Regions from separate parts of the Blautia producta genome, predicted to be linked through region 2. Evidence: predicted binding sites of a transcription regulator. Region 2 holds the regulator's gene; the other holds the start of a gene.
The links. The regulator HrcA, encoded in region 2, represses chaperone genes, less so after heat shock. The targets are predictions, from matches to a motif close to TGTTAGCACTCNNNNNNNNNGAGTGCTAACA.
Positions count from the first base shown of each region.

Region 1: the regulator HrcA is predicted to act here: its motif matches at 2,886-2,916, upstream of htpG (molecular chaperone HtpG).

Region 1 is NZ_CP136422.1:2,684,627-2,690,665, reverse strand. Features, by position in the region: gene BLCOC_RS11930 (helix-turn-helix transcriptional regulator) at 1-122, opposite strand, end outside; gene BLCOC_RS11925 (DUF6442 family protein) at 134-451, opposite strand; gene htpG (molecular chaperone HtpG) at 688-2,769, opposite strand; gene BLCOC_RS11915 (class I SAM-dependent methyltransferase) at 2,954-3,610, opposite strand; gene BLCOC_RS11910 (aldehyde dehydrogenase) at 3,664-5,031, opposite strand; gene BLCOC_RS11905 (hypothetical protein) at 5,322-5,585, opposite strand; gene BLCOC_RS11900 (HAD family hydrolase) at 5,582-6,039, opposite strand, start outside.
Region 2 is NZ_CP136422.1:1,305,863-1,311,901, reverse strand. Features, by position in the region: gene dnaK (molecular chaperone DnaK) at 1-1,226, opposite strand, end outside; gene grpE (nucleotide exchange factor GrpE) at 1,374-2,048, opposite strand; gene hrcA (heat-inducible transcriptional repressor HrcA) at 2,066-3,103, opposite strand; gene BLCOC_RS05670 (DUF4179 domain-containing protein) at 3,373-4,575, opposite strand; gene BLCOC_RS05665 (RNA polymerase sigma factor) at 4,572-5,090, opposite strand; gene BLCOC_RS05660 (SLC13 family permease) at 5,287-6,039, opposite strand, start outside.

The DNA.
Region 1 (6,039 bases), 1.4 Mb from region 2:
GTCTCAATGGAGCTTATGGTATTTCTGGATACCCCCACCATCTCAGCCAACTGGTTCTGGGACAATTTTTTCTCACTTCTGGCTTCCTTCAGGCGGTTTTTTAAAATTAATTCATCGTCCATCTGCTGCCCGCCTAAAAAATCTCACTGATATAGCCGACAAACAGCAGCACGGCAGCCAGCACTGACAGGATTCCCAGCCCTATCTCGAACTTCTTGTGAAGCTTCCCCCCGTTATACAGATAATGGATTCCCATGCTCACAAAAAATATGCAGTACACATCGCTCCAGGGCTGCCCTGCCACAATTTTAACGATCATCAGCGCCAAAGTTACCAAGAGAATCCCCATCAGCACAAAACTGAATCCTTTCTGCGAAACCTGCGTTTCCCATTCATCCATGGAGCCTTTCTTTTTCTTCCTGGCCAGCTCCAAAACTTCCTTTTTTTCCATAACGGCACCTTCCTCTCTTTGCCAAGTTTTCTTGTCATCTATATTATATCATGCCAAGTTTTCTTGTCAACACTTTCTGCCAAGTTTTCTTTGCAGTCCAGACGAACAATCTCCTCTTTGCGGGTGCTGCAAATTTCATAAATGCAGGTATCATAAATACAAAATAGTGCAGTTGTAAAAAATCATTTTCACAACTGCACTATGATCGTTCTTATTTATTTCGCACTCTTTTTATCTTATTTTGCAAGCATCATCATGATATCATTGCTGCGTGTCACAAATTTTGTCATTTCCTCCGGTGTGAGCTGTCTGTGGCTCAGCACAGCCAGATCATAAAGCTGCTCACAGATCACATTTGTGTTCTCTGTATCACCGTTCTCCAGGACATACTGTACCAGCTTATTGTTGGCATTGAGTATCAGTGTCTCCTGTCCGCCGAACATGGACGGGTCCATACCGTACATATTATACATTTTCATCATTTCCTGCATACGGCGGCTTTCCTCTGAAACGGTCATCATGGAAGAAACATTTTCATTTTTCAGTTTTTCCACTTTAACGGTCAGGTTTTCTTTGTTCAGCACCTTTTTAAACAGTTCTGAAAGGGTCTTTGTCTCCTCTTCCAGCGCTGCCGCATCATCCTCTTTTACGGAGTCATTGATATCCGCATCAATGCGCAGGAACCTTACATTTTCCTTGATCTGCTCTACATGGGAGATAAACGGGGAGTCAATGTTATGTTTCATGATGACAGCATCCTGGCCCTCTTCTCTGAACATATTAATATACTGGCTCTGCTGTACCTCATCTGTCACATAGTAAATATTTGTCTTCTCAGGCTCTTTCTCTTCCTCGTCTTTCTTGCTGTCCTCTGCAGTCTCCTCTTTTGTTTCCTCAACTACAGTTTCCTCAGTCTCTTTGGCCTCTTCCGGTTTTTCATTGGCTTTGATGCAGTCTTCCAGAGTCAGATACTTGCCGTCAATATTCTTATACAGGATGTAATCCATCATTCTCTCTGAGAATTTTGTATCCTTTAAACAGCCGAATTTGATGAACGGGCTGATATCATCCCAATATTTTTCATAGTTTTCTCTATCTGTCTTGCACATGCCTGACAGCTTGTCAGCCACTTTTTTGCTGATATACTCAGAAATTTTCTTTACAAATCCGTCATTCTGCAGCGCACTTCTGGATACGTTCAGAGGCAGATCCGGGCAGTCAATGACACCTTTTAACAGCATCAAAAACTCAGGGATCACTTCTTTGATATTGTCTGCGATGAACACCTGGTTGTTGTACAGCTTGATGGTTCCCTCAATGGATTCGTATTCCATGTTGATCTTCGGGAAGTACAGGATACCTTTCAGGTTGAACGGATAATCCATGTTCAGATGGATCCAGAACAGAGGCTCCTTGTAATCCATAAATACTTTTCTGTAGAAATCTTTGTATTCCTCGTCTGTACAGTCGTTGGGATGTTTTGTCCACAGCGGATGGGTGTCACTTAAAGATACCGGACGTTTATTGATCTTTACTTTATCCTGGGCAGGAGAAACCTCAACGATTTCCTTCTCGCCGTTTTCGTTCTCCTTCTCCTCTGTCTTGGCCTCCTCGTGGATGTGCTCTACTACCACATCATCCTCTCTTAAATCAGCCTCATCAATGGTCTCATACTCCTGCTCTGCATTGGCCTTTGACAGGAATATTTCTACCGGCATGAAGGAGCAGTATTTTTCAATGATCTCTCTTGCACGGTATTCGTTGGCAAATTCCAGTGCATCCTCATTTAAGAACAGGGTGATCTCTGTACCTACTTCTGTGCGGCTTCCCTCTCCGATTTCGTACTCTGTGCCGCCGTCACATTCCCAGTGTACGGGAACAGCGTCCTCTTTGTAGGAAAGTGTATCAATATGAACTTCATCAGCTACCATAAACGCAGAATAGAATCCCAGACCGAAATGTCCGATGATCTGATCTTCGTTAGTCTTATCTTTATATTTCTCCAAAAACTCTGTCGCACCGGAAAATGCGATCTGAGTAATATATTCTTCCACCTCATCAGCGGTCATACCAAGACCGGTATCAATGAATTTCAGTGTCTTCTCTTCCGGATTCACGATCACCTGGATCTTGTTCTTGTGTCCTTCCGGGAATGTATACTCACCCATAACCTCCAGTTTTTTCAGTTTGGTAATGGCATCACATCCATTGGAAATCATCTCACGGAAGAAAATGTCATGGTCGGAGTACAACCATTTCTTGATGATCGGGAAAATATTGTCGCTATTGATTGATAAATTACCACGCTTGTTAGCCATGATATGCATCTCCTTTGTCTTTTCTCTGTTTTCTTATTTTTATTACGGAAAACTTTACTCCGGTTTCCCGCTGCTAAAAATAATATTAATACCCGGCGGAGGAAAAGTCAAGAGAAAATTAGCACTCATTTTCAGTGAGTGCTAACAAATTTTTATTAAAATTATAAACAAACTATAAAATCAGTTATGTATCATCCCTGTCATCAATCTTCTGCGCCACGATAAAAATATTCGGCGGATTTTTGTGAAGATTTACGATTTCCAGTACCAGAAATCCTTTTTTCTGGATCTTCCGCATCAGGCCGATGGGTGTATCAAAAGCCACATAGGGCATAAGGTGCAGCTTGCTCTTCACAAACTTTTTCACGGAGTCCCTTGAAAAATTCCTTCCCAGACAGTCTGTAGCGGAGATAAACACTCCTCCGGGTTTGAGAAGAGACCATATTTTTTCCAACACCTGATCCCGGTCTGACAGATATAAAAGCACGTTAAAAGCTGTCACCACATCAAAACTCTCCGGTTCACCGCTGAAATTCATCAGATCCGTGTGACAGAATGTGATGTTCCGGCATCCTTCCCCGGCTGCCTTCTGCACTGCTTTTTCCATCATCTCCTCTGATGTGTCAATAGCCACGATCTCCCTCACATTCTGTGAGATGGGAATAGTGGTATTGCCTGTACCGCACCCGAAATCCAGGACTTTTGCCTCCTGGTTCAGGTACGGCAGTGTGCGCTTCACTGTCTTTTTATACGCTTTTTTATAGACCTTCCACACCTGGTCATCGTAAACTCTGGATCTCCTGTTCCAGAAATATTCATTGTCTGATGGTTTCTTTGACATCTTATGTTTCCCCTTTCTGAACTAACTGTAAGCCGCTTTCGCTGTCTGAAATATTATAAAAATCTGCGGAGCAGCCACTCTTTTCCCTCTGTATAAGGCTGATAACGGATAGGCAGGTCTATCATATCTGACTTCCTCACCACGCTTTTTTTGTGACTGAAGGTTTCAAAGCTTTCTCTCCCGTGATAGCTCCCCATGCCGCTGCCTCCCACACCGCCGAAGCCCATATGCGGGGTAGCCAGATGAATGATGGTGTCATTGACGCAGCCGCCTCCAAAGGAGAGATTTCTGAGAACCTTTCTCTCCGTCCTCTTATCCCTTGTAAAAAGATACAGGGCCAACGGCTTTTCCCTCTCTTTCACAAATCCCACCGCTTCTGCTGTCTCTTTAAAGGTCAGCACCGGAAGCACCGGTCCGAAGATCTCCTCCTGCATAACAGGCGATTCTTCCGTGATCCCGGTCAGCACTGTGGGCGCGATCTGAAGACGTTTTTCATCTCCGTACCCGCCGATCTCAATCTGCCCCTCTCTGAGCAGTTCCATCACCCTGCGGTAATGCTTCTCATTGATCATCCGGGGATAGTCCGGATTTTTCAAAGGTGCCTCTCCGAACATCTGCCGGATATAATGCTTTACATATACCAGGAATTCCTCTTTGACAGATTCCTGCACAAGCAGATAATCAGGTGCCACACAGGTCTGCCCGCTGTTCAGATATTTGCCGAACACAAGCCTTTTTGCAGCCATCTTTAAATTAGCGGTACTGTCCACAATACAGGGACTCTTGCCGCCCAGTTCCAGAGTCACGGGTGTCAGATAACGGGCCGCCTTCTCCATGACCAGCCTGCCCACCGTCACACCCCCGGTAAAAAAGATATAGTCAAACCGCTGCTCTAAAAGCTCCTGGTTCTCTGCCCGTCCGCCTTCCACTACGGCCACAAACTCCGGTGGAAATGCCTGACGGATGATCTTAGCGATCACGGCTGATACATGTTCCGAATATGCAGAGGGCTTCAGGATACAGCAGTTCCCGGCTGCTATGGCCCCGATCAGCGGGTCAAGACAAAGCATAAAGGGATAGTTCCAGGGTGCCATCACCAGGACCACTCCGTAAGGCTCATGTGTCACGAAACTTTTTGCGGGAAACTGCGCGAGAGGTGTTGGTACTGTCTTATCCTTCATCCATGTTTTCAGATGTCTTTTCACAAAAGACAACTCACTCAAAACCATCCCCACCTCTGTCATATAAGACTCAAATGAAGATTTATGGAGATCCTGATACAAAGCATGGCGGATCTCTCCCTCATTCTTTTTTATAGTCTTTTCCAGGCGGTCAAGGGCCTGAATTCTGAATGCCCGGGACATCGTACAGCCTTTTCCGAAAAATCTCCTCTGACGCCGGACCAGTTTTTCTATTTCCATATTCATTCCTCTTTTCCGAACTTTTCCCTATTGTAATACATTTTTCCAAAAAGGACAAGGCATGCCAGAGTGTGTTTGAAAAATGCCTTCCGTGAGATGTGCGGGAATGATTTTTCAAACAAGCTCTATCTCAAACAGAAGAGGAGGAAGCGGGGTCATGAAAAAAGCAAAAAGCCGAAAAAGTCATGATTCTCATCATCCCTTTTTCGGCTTTTCAAAAACTATACGGATTTTCCCCGCCGCTATGGCCGGCTTTCAATTCCAAGAACCCATGCCGGTGTTCCCATCCATCAGCCTTCTACGATCAGATACTGCCCGTTCGGCAGCGGAAACACCTCACTTGCCTCCTCAATCTCATCCAGGGACATACCGTCTACATCCATTCCGTTTTCCTCAAAATAGTCCCTGACTTCCTCGATGGAATCAACCACCACTGCCATGCAGTCTTCCAGGAAGGCCTCAGCCTCCTCCACAGTCTCCGCCACCGGCTCGGCAAAAAGCTGCCCCTGTTTCTGTAAAAATGTGAGTAAGCATTCATCACTGAATTCGTTCATTCTGCATATCCTCCTTTAATAATGATTTTATTTAAAACGGTTTCCACCCGTTTTGTTTCTGCTCTGCACGCATTTTTCACCGCTTCCTTTGCATCGCCTGCCGCATAGCTGTACTTTACCCTGGACAGCATCTCCAGGTCATTATAATTGTCACCAAAGGCTGCGCATTCCTCCGGTTTTATATTCAGGCTCTGCTGCAGTATACCCATGGCGTTTCCCTTATCCGCGCCTTTTGGCATCATGTCCAGCCAGGCGAATCCGGAGGTGACAACCGTAGCCCGCTCCCCGAATTTTTCTTTCCAGTAAGGGTAAATGCTCTCCACACCGGCCTCCTCATACACTGATATCTTCAGGTATGGTTCCTCTATACGGAAAATGTTGTCCATAAGAGTCACATCATTTTTTACAAAATTGGCGATATGGTCATAAAAGGACGGCTGCTTTGGCTGGATGT
Region 2 (6,039 bases):
ACTGCTGTCTGGTTATCAGCCGCAGTGGAGAAGATCTGGCTCTTCTTAGTAGGGATCGTTGTATTTCTCTCGATCAGTCTTGTTGCGATACCGCCCATGGTCTCAATGGACAGGGACAACGGAGTAACATCCAGAAGAAGGATATCGCCTGCGCCTGCGTCGCCTGCCAGCTTACCGCCCTGTACGGAAGCACCCAGAGCTACACACTCATCCGGGTTCAGAGTCTTGCTTGGCTCTTTGCCTGTGAGCTGTTTTACTTTGTCCTGTACAGCCGGAATACGTGTGGAACCGCCGACTAACAGTACCTGGCCCAGTTCGGAAGAATTCAGGCCTGCATCAGACAGTGCACGGCGAACCGGCTCTGCTGTTCTCTCAACCAGGTCATGTGTCAATTCATCGAATTTGGCCCTTGTCAGGTTCATATCAAAGTGCAGAGGTCCATTGCTGTTCATGCTGATAAACGGCAGGTTGATATTGGTTGTGGTTGCTGAGGAAAGTTCTTTTTTCGCTTTCTCAGCAGCCTCTTTGATCCTCTGCATTGCCATCTTGTCTGCGGAAAGGTCTACGCCTTCGGATTTCTTGAATTCAGCGATCATGTAATCTGCAACTTTCTGGTCAAAGTCGTCGCCGCCCAGACGGTTGTCACCTGCTGTGGATAATACTTCGATAACGCCGTCACCGATCTCAATGATGGAAACATCGAAAGTACCACCGCCTAAGTCGTATACCATGATCTTCTGCTCTTTTTCATTGTCAAGGCCGTAAGCAAGCGCTGCTGCTGTAGGCTCGTTGATGATACGTTTTACTTCCAGACCTGCAATCTTACCAGCGTCTTTTGTTGCCTGACGCTGAGCATCGTTGAAGTAAGCAGGAACTGTGATAACTGCCTCTGTTACTTTCTCACCCAGATAGTTTTCCGCGTCGCTTTTCAGTTTCTGAAGGATCATTGCGGAAATTTCCTGCGGAGAATATTTTTTATCGTCAATTGTCACTCTGTAATCTGTTCCCATATGTCTCTTAATGGAAGAGATGGTTTTATCTGCATTGGTAACAGCCTGACGTTTTGCCGGCTCACCTACCAGTCTTTCTCCTGATTTTGTAAAAGCTACTACGGACGGTGTTGTTCTTGCGCCCTCTGCATTGGCGATAACTACCGGCTGTCCGCCTTCCATAACACCTACACAACTGTTTGTTGTACCTAAGTCAATACCTATAATTTTACCCATGATAAATTCCTCCTGAATTTAAAATCAATTACTTTTCCTGTTCACAGCGGCTTTACGCTCCCGCCAAAGCGTTTCATCTATGAGATAAAATCCAACGGTCTGTCCCGCCGGAGAATTTGGGTTGCGCCTTCGGCGCACCATCTAAAACTAATTGGCAACCTTCACCATGCTGTGTCTCACTACATGGTCTTTGTAAAGGTAGCCTTTCTGGAATTCTTCCACCACTACATTCTCACCGGCTTCTTCATCCTCCACATGCATCACTGCATTGTGGTAATCCGGATTGAATTCCTGCCCTACTGCTTCAATAGGCTTTACGCCGATCTCTTCAAAGACGGTCATCATCTGCTTGTAAATCTTTGTCATACCGTCAGCAAAGGGACTTTCTTTTTCATTTTCCGGAACTGCCGCAAGACCTCTTTCAAAGTTGTCAACAACCGGAAGAATCTTATCGATCACTTCACGCGCGCCGATTTCATACATGGAGGCTTTCTCCTTCTCTGTGCGCTTTCTGAAGTTATCGAACTCTGCCATCTGGCGTTTCACCATATCGGTGAGCTCTTCTATTTTTTCATCTTTTTTATCTTTTTTCTTCTTACCGAACAAGCCTTTTTTCTCAGATGACTTGCCTTTTGTCTGGTCAGCCTGCTCTTCTGTCCGGCCTTCTGTCTCCTCATCAGCCTGGTCATCATCGTCACCGGGCTCTTCACAGGTGGCCTCCTCTGCCAGCGCCTTATCGTCTTCCTCTAAGATTTCTTCTGCCTTCTCATCAGAAGCCGTATCCGGCTGCATCTCTTCATATAATTCTTTTTCTTCTGACACGAATCCGTACCGCCTTTCTAGGTTTTCTTAAATATATTGTCTAACTGCGTCTTCAGCGTTTTTAAATTGTCCACTACATTTTCGTAATCCATACGTTTGGGGCCTATGATACCGATGGTTCCCTGCATACCGCCTCCCAAATCATATGTGGCCGTCACGACGCTGCAGTCTTTCATAGTCTTAACAGGAGTTTCATTTCCAATGTATACCTGAATGCCGGTATTTTCCTCGGAATTCATGGTATCTTTGACCAAATCTACCAGTTCCTGTTTTTCCTCAAAGGCGGAAATCAGTTCACTGGCTTTTGAGGTATCTGCCAGCTCCGGATATTTAAAAATATTCGTGGTCCCGCTGGTATAAATCTCCACCTCATCCTCATCCACCGCAATGGCATTAGCCACCGCGTCAATGACGCTTCCCACAACAGCGCTGTGGATACCTGCCTGTTCTTTCATCTTAGTGATCATACCCAGGTTGATCTCCTCAATGGTGAGGCCGTTTAACTGGGTATTGAGAAGCAGGTTCAGCTTCAGTATTGTGTCATCATCCATAGGCTCCTGAAGGGCTATCATATGATTCTTTACAATATTTCCTTCGATCACCAGAACTGCCAGAAGCTGCATCTCAGCCACTCTGGAAAGCTGAATGAATTTTAATTTGTTTCTGTGATAGGTCGGGCCGGTGATCATGGTCGCGTAGTTGGTGTTGGATGCAAGAACCTTCACCACCTGTTTGAGCACCTTCTCCATTTTGTCGGTCCGCTCGATCATCATTTCCTTGATTTCCGAAACTTCCTGTTCCTTCTCCCGCATCAGCTCATCCACATAGAGGCGATAACCTGCGTCTGAGGGAATCCGCCCTGCCGAAGTGTGGGGCTGTACGATATACCCCAGTTCCTCCAGGTCTGACATCTCGTTCCGGATAGTTGCAGAGCTGAGATTCAGGTCAGTGTATTTTGAAATAGTTCTCGAGCCAACCGGTTCGCCGGTCTCCAGATACGTCTGGATAATGGCTTTTAATATCTTTCGTTTCCGCTCATCCAGTTCACTGTCCATTATTATCTCCTTTCTGCTTTTGCATTGATAAGGCCGGTCTCTTTTCCGGCATTGTTAGCACTCGTTTGTGTGGAGTGCTAACATCTATGTTCTAAAGATAGCACCAGCGTGTTTATTTGTCAAGGGCTTTATATTTTTTTTAGAAAGTTTCAGAATTTGCAACAATAATGAAGAAAAAGGGACATGCAAAAAAACAGAGGGGCTGTCTATACATAACAGCATTCCCTCTGTTTTGTTATATTATATCGGAAATATTAGTCGATTTTCATTTATTCAATAGGTACAATATAAAGGTTGTCCTCAGTCAGAACCTGCTCACCCTCAGGATAGGATTTTACGAACAGAAGGCTCTCCACCTGATCCGGGTCCAGTATCCGGTCAATTCCATAGGTCAGGGTATACTCATCACTGTCTTCCGATAAATAGCCGGAACTGCCGGGGCCCCGGTACAGATACAGATATGTGGTTCCGTCTTTTAATTTTACTCCTGTCAGCCACGGCGCTTCCTCATATGTCCGGGAAACAATCTCTTCCCCTGACTCATTCACGCCTTTTTCCTCTGTCAGCTTTCTTGGGAAATCATATACCACTCTCATGGAAATAGGAGATATTTCTACCTGCTTTACAGTGGCCCCGCTGTCCCCAAGCACATAGTCCGGGCTGCTTTCCCGTACATGATCCGAACCGCCCAGGGTCCAGGCAAAATCCCACTCAGCTTCTATGTCCGGTATATAACCGTCTATGGTGATCTCACCCAAATTTTCCAACTCAACACTGATGGGCTTTCCGATAAAGTATCCCTTTTCATCTTCTTTTGCCAAAGTGATCTCATACTCCATACTGCCGTCTTCCAGAGCATATCTCTCCAAGATTCCATCCTCAGAGATTGGAGTCCCGTCCGCATAGACAGCTCTGCCGTCATTTCCCTGCACCAATCCGTTGTAAAAGGATCTGGAAATGCTGAATCCTCCGTCTGCCGCGTCTTTGCCGTCAATTTTCACCTGTACATTTTCAAAATCCGGCTGCTTTCCCTGATCAAGCTCATAGCCCTCCACCTTAAATGCCAAATGTACGTAATAGTTATCCACAATACTCTGCATTGCCGTGACTTTTATCCCCTGGGCACTTACACTTTTGTCCACAGGTGACGCCATATTTTCCGCTTCCAGTTTATGCATTTGATCCGGTTCCGCTTTCATCCCCTCTGACATTCCGTGACTCCACTGCATATAGGCTGCCGCCCCCGCTGTGACAGTTCCAAAGACAAGAAGGGCCGCGGCTGCAAGGACCCATATTTTTTTTCTTGGCACTTTACCCGTTACTTTTCTCATTGCCATACTCTCCTCTTCGTACCTTTTCCGGGCATCCTTTTTTATAGAAGCAAAAGCTTCCTCTGCTTTTTGCTGTACCCTTTCCGGAATCTGCACATCCTGTCTGAGTTTTTCTAATATTTCATCTTCTCTCATACTCATATCAGTCTTCTCCTTTCCACCTCCGGATAATATTCCTCTGCCATCTTCTTTCTGGCTCTCGCTATCCTCGTCCTCACAGTCGCCTCCGGAATATCCAGGATTTCTGCGATTTCCGACATTTTAAAGCCTTCCACATAATACAGGACGATCACGGTCCGGTATTTCTCATCCAGGATTCCCAGGGCCTCATTCCATTCCAGATCACTGTAACCCTCTTCTTTTACTTCCACTTCAGGCGTCTCGTCTGTGAAAAAAAGATTTTCCTTTTTGTTCCTTATATCATTACATTTGTTGATCAGGATTCTGGTCATCCAGGTACGGAAATACCTTTCTTCCCTGAGCTGGTCTATTTTCTCCCAGCAGGTGAGGATGGTTTCCGATATGGCATCTGCAGCGTCCTCCTGGTTGGAAAGCAGTGAGCGGGCAGCTTTGTACATATTCTGCATCTGGGACTGCATGAGTTCCGTGAACGCATCCGCATCCCGCTCCTTCGCTTTTTTTATAAGATCATTCATAACAGGTTCCTTTCTTCCGTACGTACGTTTCCACATGTTTTTCATGTTTCTGCTTATTAGACAGTTCATCTGCCGGAAATGTTTCAACTGCCTCCCATAAAATTTTACCGCAAGGCTGCAGACATGGTCAGGATGGCTTTTTTCCTGACAACAAAGCAGCCGGCGCTCCACCCATTCCCGGAGCGCCGGCTGCTTCTTATACCACTGCTTTTCTGTTCGATACTTTATTGATGATAAATACTACAATGACCAGTGCTGCCACTGCAAATCCCAGAGAAGCCGCACTTTTTGTGGCTCCCGCGATTATAAACGCAGTCAGGGCAATGACACCGTTGACCAGCGCATAGGGAAGCTGGGTCCTCACATGCTCCACCAGATCGCATTCTGCCCCTGTGGAGGACAGGATCGTAGTATCGGAGATAGGGGAACAATGGTCGCCAAACAGACCCCCGGAGAGAACCGCACCTACCGCTATGGCAAAAGGTATGGAGAAAGCCTGTGCCATGGGTATAGCAAGAGGCATCATGATCGCAAAGGTTCCCCAGGAACTGCCTGTGGAAAAGGAGACAAAGGCTCCAAACAAAAAGATTGCCGCCGGAACCAGAGCCGCTGAAAAGCTCATGGACTTCAGCACATCCACAATAAACTGGGCCGTTCCCAGTTCACTGATCATACTTCCCAGAGACCAGGCCAGTACCAGGGTAATTGCCACATCTGTCATCCCCTTCATACCTCCCACATATACTTTGAAGGTCTCACTGAAGTTCATTACCTTGAAAAGACAGATCATGAGGATCAGGACCAGCGCCCCGAAAAAATAGCCCATGGTAAGCGCAACTCTGAATTCGTTACCGTCCACCTTTTTAAAGGGAAAGCCTAAAGGCGCCAGGGTCGCGAACAGGGTGACAAATACCACTACAATAGGAAGGATCACCATGATCGGCTTTGC